Regions from separate parts of the Streptomyces sp. NPDC018029 genome, predicted to be linked through region 2. Evidence: riboswitches for the same ligand, from Rfam matches in the RefSeq annotation. Region 2 holds a riboswitch; the other holds the start of a gene.
The links. Region 2 has a riboswitch for thiamine pyrophosphate ahead of ACH4D5_RS30560 (thiamine ABC transporter substrate binding subunit). Riboswitches for the same ligand answer to the same signal wherever they lie in the genome.
Positions count from the first base shown of each region.

Region 1: it holds a riboswitch for thiamine pyrophosphate, as region 2 does, so the genes downstream of both, thiO (glycine oxidase ThiO) here and ACH4D5_RS30560 (thiamine ABC transporter substrate binding subunit) in region 2, are expected to answer to the same signal.

Region 1 is NZ_JBIRFV010000009.1:23,495-27,698, forward strand. It holds gene ACH4D5_RS26540 (thiazole synthase) at 147-950, opposite strand; gene thiS (sulfur carrier protein ThiS) at 957-1,169, opposite strand; gene thiO (glycine oxidase ThiO) at 1,166-2,374, opposite strand; TPP riboswitch at 2,372-2,485, opposite strand; gene ACH4D5_RS26555 (NAD(P)/FAD-dependent oxidoreductase) at 2,688-3,851, shown strand; gene ACH4D5_RS26560 (Rv2175c family DNA-binding protein) at 3,984-4,204, shown strand, end outside.
Region 2 is NZ_JBIRFV010000011.1:114,648-118,851, forward strand. It holds gene ACH4D5_RS30555 (ABC transporter permease) at 1-935, opposite strand, end outside; gene ACH4D5_RS30560 (thiamine ABC transporter substrate binding subunit) at 911-2,005, opposite strand; TPP riboswitch at 2,082-2,198, opposite strand; gene rlmN (23S rRNA (adenine(2503)-C(2))-methyltransferase RlmN) at 2,243-3,349, opposite strand; gene ACH4D5_RS30570 (phosphatidate cytidylyltransferase) at 3,442-4,204, opposite strand, start outside.

The DNA of each region.
Region 1 (4,204 bases), on a different contig from region 2:
CCGCGTCCCGGCCGGTCCTCCCCACGGCCGGACTGCAGCCGAGCTGTGACAGGCGACGGGCCGGGGCGCCCCGTCAGGGGCGCGGGGAACTGCGCGCCGAGCCCCCACCGGCGGGGCAGCCGCGAGCGAACAGAGCCCCGCACCTCTCAAGGCGTCCCGAACGCCGGCCGCTCCGGATCGAGCCGGGCCATGCCCTCCGCAGGAGAGGACGCCTCCGCGAAGTGCCGCCGCGGAATCCGCCCGGCCCGGTGCGCGAGCCGCCCGGCCTCGACCCCGTGCCGCATGGCCTCGGCCATCAGGACCGGCTCCTGCGCCCGCGTCACCGCGGAGGCGAGCATCACGCCCGCACACCCCAGCTCCATCGCGATCGCCGCGTCGGACGCCGTGCCCGCCCCCGCGTCGAGGATCACCGGCACGCGCGCGTGCTCCACGATCAGCTGGAAGTTGTGCGGGTTGCGGATGCCGAGCCCGGAGCCGATGGGCGAGCCGAGCGGCATGATCGCCGCACAGCCCACGTCCTCCAGCTTCCGTGCGAGCACCGGGTCGTCGTTCGTGTAGGGCAGGACGGTGAAACCGTCGTCCACCAGGGTCTCGGCGGCGTCCAGGAGCTCGACCGGATCGGGCAGCAGGGTGCGCTCGTCGGCGATCACCTCCAGCTTCACCAGGTCGGTGCCGAGCGCCTCGCGGGCGAGCCGGGCGGTGAGTACGGCCTCGCCGGCCGTGAAGCAGCCCGCCGTGTTGGGCAGCACGCGGATGCCGAGCCGGTCGAGGACGGAGAGCACGGAGCCCTGGACGCCCGGGTCGAGGCGGCGCATCGCGACGGTGGTCAGCTCCGTGCCGGACGCGATGAGGGACCGCTCCAGGACGTCGAGGCTGGGCGCCCCTCCCGTACCCATGATCAGGCGCGAGGAGAGGGTGAGCCCGCCGATGACGAAGGGGTCGTCTGCCATGGTGCTTCAGCCTCCCTGGACGGCGGTGAGAATTTCGACGCGGTCGCCCGCGGCGAGCGTCGTGGTGGACCACTGCGCGCGCGGGACGACGGTTTCGTTGACGGCGGCGGCGACACCGGAGTGCGCCGAGGAGAGAGTGGCCACGACGGCTTCGAGCGTGGTGCCCGAGGCCACGTCGCGTGCTTCCCCATTGACGGAAACGGCGAAGGGCGTGCTCATGCGTGCTGCTCCGTGAAGTGCGGCGTGGCGGGTGGGGGTACGGGGGAGGGCCCGGCGAAGCGGCGCGGGGTGAACGGACGCGCCACGTCCGGCAGTTCACCGGTGGTCAGGGCGTGCGCCATGACGTCACCCGTCAGGGGCGTCAGCAGGACGCCGTTGCGGTGGTGGCCGGTGGCCAGGTGGAGTCCGGCGAGCCGCGTCGGGCCGAGCAGCGGCGCGTTGTCGGGGGAGCCGGGGCGCAGGCCCGCGCGGGTCTCGGTCAGCGGCAGTTCCGTGATGCCGGGGACCAGTTCGTGCGCGTCCCGCAGGAGTTCGTAGACACCGCCGGCGGTCACCGTGGTGTCCCAGCCGAGCTCCTCGCTGGTCGCGCCGACGACGAGCTCGCCGTTCTCGCGCGGGACGAGGTAGACGTGGCTGCCGCGCACCACGGCCCGCACGGTGCGGCTCAGGAACGGCGCGTACGCCTTCGGCACCGTCAACCGCAGCACCTGGCCCTTCACGGGCCGCACGGGCGGCAGGACGTCCTGCGGCATGCCCCCGAGGCGCCCGCTGAGGCTGCCCGCCGCGAGCACCGTCAGACCCGCGCCCAGCTCGGTGCCGTCCGTGAGGACGACGCCGCACGCCCGGTCGCGGACGACCGAGAGGCGCTCGGCCCACGCGCGGTGGAAGGCCACACCGGCCCGCTCGCAGGCCACCACGAGCGCCGCCGCGAGCCGGCGCGGGTCGACCTGGTGGTCGCCGTCGACCCGCAGCCCGCCGCGTACGCCCGGAGCGAGCATCGGTTCGAGACGGCGGCACTCGCGGCCGCTCAGCCACTCGGACTCCAGCCCCGAACGGCGCTGCAGGGCGTGCAGTTCGCGCAGGTGGGCGCGGTCGTCGGAGTCGAGCGCGACGGCGAGCGTGCCGCACGCGCGATAGCCGAGGTCCTGCCCGCTCGCCTCGGTCAGCTCGGCGGCGAAGGCGGGATAGCGGCGGGCGGACTCGACGTTGAGGCCGAGCAGCGTCTGCTCGCCGTAGTGGAGTTCGGTGACGGCGGCCAGCATGCCCGCCGCGACCTGCGCGGCGCCGCCGCCCGGCGCGGGGTCGACGAGCGCGACGGAAAGCCCGCGCTGGGCGGCCCGCCAGGCCGTGACCAGGCCGATGACGCCGCCTCCGACGACAAGGACGTCAGAGGTGGCGGATGGTGGTGTCGTACGTGGATGCATGGGCGTCCAGCCCCTCCCTTCGCCGGCATGACCCGGATCAGGTTCGTACGGTCGGAGGCCGTCCCAGCCTCCCTCTCAGCCCGGTGCGCCCGGGCTCCCGCGAGTGCTCTGCACCGGCCACCCTAGCCCGTCGCTTCGCGTGGCAGTAGGGGAGCTGTCCGGGTATGGGCGGTGACGGTGTGTCAGAGATCTCCCCGCAGCCATCTGAAGCCGCCACGGGCCGCCGCCCTACAGTGATCGGGTGAGCGAGCAGCAGAGGCAGAGCGGAAATCAGCGGCACGCGGAGCGGCGCGTCGTCATCGTCGGAGCCGGCATGGCCGGGGTGCAGACCGCGGTGGCCCTGCGGGAACAGGGGTTCGCCGGCCCGGTCACCCTCGTCGGGGCGGAGCCGCACCAGCCGTACGACAGGCCGCCGCTGTCCAAGGCGGTGCTGCTCGGCAAGGCGGAGGGCTCCGCCTTCGACATCGACTTCGAGGCGCTCGGCATCGAGCTGGTCCTGGGGCGCGCGGTCACCGGCGTGCGCCCCGCCGACCACGAGCTGGACACCGCTGATGGCCCCCTCGCGTACGACGTGCTGGTCCTCGCGACCGGCGCCGAACCGATCCGGCTGCCCGGCACCGAGGGAGTCCCCGGCGTCCACCTCCTGCGCACCCTGGACGACGCCGAGCGGCTGCGCCCGGTCCTCGCCGAGCAGCAGGACGTCGTGGTCGTCGGGGCGGGCTGGATCGGCGCGGAGTTCGCGACCGCCGCGCGCGAGGCGGGCTGTTCCGTCACCGTGGTCGAGGCCGCCGCTCGGCCGCTCGCCGGAGCGCTGCCCGAGGAGGTCGCGGCCCCCATGACGGGCTGGTACGCCGACTCCGGAGCGGTCCTGCGCACCCACGCGCGCGTGGAGCGTGTCGAACCGGGCACCGTCGTCCTGTCCGACGGGACCCGGCTGCCCGCGGGCGCCGTCGTCGTCGGCATCGGGGCGCGGCCCGCGACGGCCTGGCTGACCGGCTCCGGCATCGAGCTGGGCAGCCACCGGGAGGTCGTGGCCGACGACGGCCTGCGCACGTCGGCGCCCGACGTGTACGCGGTCGGCGACTGCTCCTCCTTCCCTTCGGGAAGGTACGGCGAGCGTCTGCTCGTGCACCACTGGGACAACGCCTTGCAGGGCCCGCGCACGGTGGCGGCGAACATCATCGGCGAGACCCCCGCGGCGTACGACCCCGTGCCGTACTTCTGGTCGGAGCAGTTCGGCCGCTTCGTGCAGTACGCGGGCCACCACGCCTCGGCGGACGAGCTGGTGTGGCGCGGCGACCCGACGGGTGTGGCCTGGTCGGTGTGCTGGCTGCGGGAGGGCGCCCTGGTGGCGGTCCTCGCGGTGGGCCGCCCCCGGGACCTGGCCCAGGGCCGCAGACTGATCGAGTGGGGCGCCCGCCTCGACCCCACGCTGACGGCGGACCCTTCGGTTCCCCTGAAGAAGGCGGCACTGTAGCGGGCCCTCCAGGGGCGCGGGGAACTGCGCGACCAGCCCCCACCGGCCCGCGGTGGAGCACAGGTCCGGCCCCCGCCCCGGCCGGGGCAGCACCACCCGTCGCGGGCCCCCGGCCAGAGATACGCTGGGACGGTGACCGAGATTGACGCAAAGACTGACGCTCTTGTCCCTGCCTGGCTGCACCTCCCCGACATCGCGGAAATGCTCGATGTCGAGGTGACCCGCGTGCGCCAGCTGGTCAAGGAGGGCCAGCTGATCGCCGTACGCCGTGGGGAGAACCGGGCGCTCCAGGTGCCCGCCGCCTTCATCGACGGCGACAAGGTCGTCAAGGGCCTCGCCGGCACCCTGACGCT
Region 2 (4,204 bases):
GCGACCGTCGCCATGACGAGGCCGAGCAGCGTCCACTGCCCGGCGCCGCGCGGCCTGCGCGCCACCGCCGATGCGTCGACGAGCCGCAGCGCGCTCTCGCGCCGCCGCGCCGTCCACGCGTGGACGGCGAGGATCAGCCCGACCGCGGCGAACTGCACGAGGGTCAGGACCGCGGCCGTGGGCAGGTCGAGCAGTTGCGCGGTCTGCCGGTAGACCTCCACTTCGAGCGTGGAGTACGCGGGTCCGCCGAGGATCTGCACGATGCCGAAGGAGGTGAAGGTGAAGAGGAAGACCATGAGCGCGGCGGCGGCCACCGCCGGGCCGAGCGCCGGCAGCGTCACGGTCCGCCAGGCCGTCCAGCGCGATGCGCCGAGCATCCGCGCGGCCTCCTCCTGCCGCGGGTCGAGCTGCGACCAGAGCCCGCCGACGGTCCGTACGACGACCGCGTAGTTGAAGAAGACGTGGGCGAGCAGGATCGCCCAGACGGTGGTGTCGAGGCGTACGCCCCACAGCTCGTCGAAGAGCCCGCCCCGCCCGATCAGCGCGAGGAAGGCCGTCCCGACGACGACGGTCGGCAGCACGAACGGCACGGTGACGACGGCCCGCAGCAGCCCCTTGCCGGGGAAGTCGAAGCGCGCGAAGACATACGCGCCGGGGAGCGCGATCAGCAGCGTGAGCGCGGTCGACGCGAGCGCCTGCCAGGTGGTGAACCAGAGCACGTGCCGGATGTCGGACTGCCCGAGCACGTCCGTGATCCGCCCGAACTGCCAGGCGCCGTCGACGTGCAGCCCGCGGGCGACGATCGCCGAGACCGGGTAGGCGAAGAAGAGCGCGAAGAACGCGACGGGCAGGGCCAGCAGGCCGAGCCGTGCCGCGTTTCCGCGCGAGCGCCCCTTCACGGGGCGCCCCTTCACTTCAGTACGAGCGAGGTCCACGACTTGATCCACGGCTCGCGGTTGTCGGCGATCTTCTTCGGGTCCATGGTCTGCGGCTTGTCGACGGTCACGCCGTGCTCCGTGAACAGCTCGGGCAGCTCGGTGCCCTCACGCACCGGGTTCACGAACATGTTCAACGGCATGTCCTCCTGGAACTCCTTGCCCGCGAGGAAGTCGAGGAGCGCCTTGCCGCCCTTCTCGTTCTTCGCGCCGCTCAGCAGGCCCGCGTACTCGACCTGGCGGAAGCAGGTGCCGGTCGCGACGCCGGTCGGCGCCTGCTTCGGCCGCGGCTCGCCGTAGAGCACCTCGACGGGCGGCGAGGAGGCGTAGGAGACGACGAGCGGCCGGTCACCCTTGGCCTTCTTGCCACCGGCGGACCCGGAGAACTCCTCGTTGTAGGCCTGCTCCCAGCCGTCGACGACCTTCACGCCGTTGGCCCTGAGCTCCTTCCAGTAGCTCTCCCAGCCCTTGTCGCCGTACTTCGCGGCGGTGCCGAGCAGGAAGCCGAGCCCGGGCGAGGAGGTCGAGGCGTTCTCGGTGACCAGCAGGTTCTTGTACTGCGGCTTGAGCAGGTCGTCGAAGGACTTCGGCGGCGCCAGCTTCTTGTCGGCGAAGTACTTCTTGTCGTAGTTCACGCAGATGTCGCCGCTGTCGACGGGCGTCACCCGGTGCTTGTCCTGGTCGACCCGGAACTCCGGCTTGATCTTCTCCGCGCCCTTGGCCTCGTACGACTGGAAGAGCCCGTTGTCGAGCGCCCGCGAGAGGAGGGTGTTGTCGACGCCGAAGAAGACGTCGCCCTGCGGGTTGTCCTTGGAGAGGATCGCCTTGTTCACGGCGGCGCCCGCGTCACCGTCCTTGAGGACCTTGACCTTGTACCCGGACCGCTTCTCGAAGTCCTTCAGTACGTCCTTGGAGACGTTGAAGGAGTCGTGGCTGACGAGCGTCACGCTCTTGGAGTCGGATCCTCCGGAACCGCTGTCGGAGCCGCCGCACGCGGAGACCGCGACGAGCCCGACGCCCACCGCCACGGCGGTGAACGAAACCTTCTTGGTGGTGCCCCTGGTGCTCACTGGATTTCCTCCTGGGTGACCAGGAAGAGACGCGGCCCTGCCCGCGGGCCGGTGGCACGCGGGCAGGGCGCTACAGCTTGAGTGATGCCCGAACTTCCTACCCAGAATGACCTGGGCGAGGTTCAGAGGGTCTGCGGCCCACCTGTCCAAGGTGCCGCACTCTCAGCGCTGTGGCGCTCCCCTGTCGGAATATGCAGATGTGTGCACGCCCTCCTACGAGGGAGTACGCCCGTCAGACTACCTCTCGGCCGCGGCGAGCTGGCCGCACGCTCCGTCGATCTCCTGACCCCGGGTGTCCCGAATCGTGACCGGCACACCATGGGCGGCGATGGCCTCCACGAACGCCTTCTCGTCCTCGGGCCGCGACGCCGTCCACTTGGAGCCCGGCGTCGGGTTCAGCGGAATCAGGTTCACGTGGACCGGCTTGCCCTTGAGCAGCCGGCCGAGCCGGTCACCGCGCCATGCCTGGTCGTTGATGTCCCGGATCAGCGCGTACTCGATGGAGAGGCGACGGCCGGACTTCGCGGCGTACTCCCAGCCCGCGTCGAGGACCTCCCGCACCTTCCACCGCGTGTTGACGGGCACGAGGGTGTCGCGCAGCTCGTCGTCCGGCGCGTGCAGCGAGATCGCGAGGCGGCACTTGAAGCCCTCGTCCGAGAACCGGTGGATGGCGGGCACGAGCCCCACCGTCGACACCGTGATGCCGCGCTGCGAGAGCCCGAGACCGTCCGGCTCCGGGTCGGTGAGGCGGCGGATGGCGCCGGTCACGCGCTTGTAGTTGGCGAGCGGCTCGCCCATGCCCATGAAGACGATGTTCGACAGCCTGGCGGGCCCGCCCGGAATCTCACCGTCGCGCAGCGCGCGCATGCCGTCCACGATCTGGTGCACGATCTCGCCCGTCGACAGGTTCCGGTCGAGGCCGGCCTGTCCGGTGGCGCAGAACGGGCAGTTCATGCCGCAGCCGGCCTGCGAGCTGATGCACATGGTGACCCGGTCCGGGTACCGCATCAGGACCGACTCGACGAGCGTCCCGTCGAAGAGCCGCCACAGCGTCTTGCGGGTCGTGTCGTCGTCACAGCTGATGTGCCGCACGACGGACATCAGGTCGGGAAGCAGCGCCTCGCGGAGCTTATCGCGCGCACCGGCGGGGATGTCGGTCCACTCGGCCGGGTCGTGCGCGTACCGCGCGAAGTAGTGCTGCGACAGCTGCTTGGCACGGAACGGCTTCTCGCCGATGGCGGCGACGGCTTCCTTGCGCTCGGCGGGCGTGAGGTCGGCGAGATGCCGCGGGGGCTTCTTGGCACCGCGGGGCGCGACGAAAGTGAGTTCTCCGGGTACAGGCATGGTCCTTCCAGTGTCGCAGACATACGACAAGGGGCTCGCCGCCCTGTGGACAACGAACCCCTCACGCACATCTACGCAGGTCAGCCCCGGTGTCACCCAGAGCCGACGAAGACCACGAGCAGCAGCCAGACCACCGGCGCCGTCGGCAGCAAGGAGTCCAGGCGGTCCATGATGCCGCCGTGGCCGGGCAGCAGCGTGCCCATGTCCTTGATGCCGAGGTCCCGCTTGATCATCGACTCGCCGAGGTCGCCGAGCGTGGCGCTCGCCGCGACCGCGAGGCCGATCAGGAGGCCCTGCCACCACGTCCCGCCGTCGATCAGGAACTCCATGCACAGCGCGCCCGCGGCCATCGCGAAGGTGACAGCGCCGACCAGGCCCTCGCGGGTCTTGCCGGGGCTGATGCGCGGCGCCAGCTTGTGCTTGCCGAAGCGCCAGCCGATCGCGTACGCACCGGTGTCGCTGACCACCGTCAGGAGCAGGAAGGTGAGCACCCGCTGCGGGCCGTCGTCCGCGGCCAGCATCAGCGCCACGAACGTGGCGAGGAAAGGCACGTAGAAGGCGGCGAAGACGCCCGCCGTGACGTCCTTCAGATAGCCGTCGGGCGGCTCTGTCATCCGCCAGACGAGCACGGCGAGCGCGGTGAGCGCCATCGCGACCCACGCGCCCTCGGGCCCGCGCACGTACCCGGCGACGACCATCGCCGCGCCGCCCACCGCGAGCGGCACGAGCGGCGCCTTGATGTCCTTGCGCTCCGCCAGGCGGGAGGTCAGCTCCCAGAGGCCCACCACGACGGCGACCGCTATGACACCGATGAAGACGGCCTTCACGATGAACAGCGACGCGACGATCACCGCG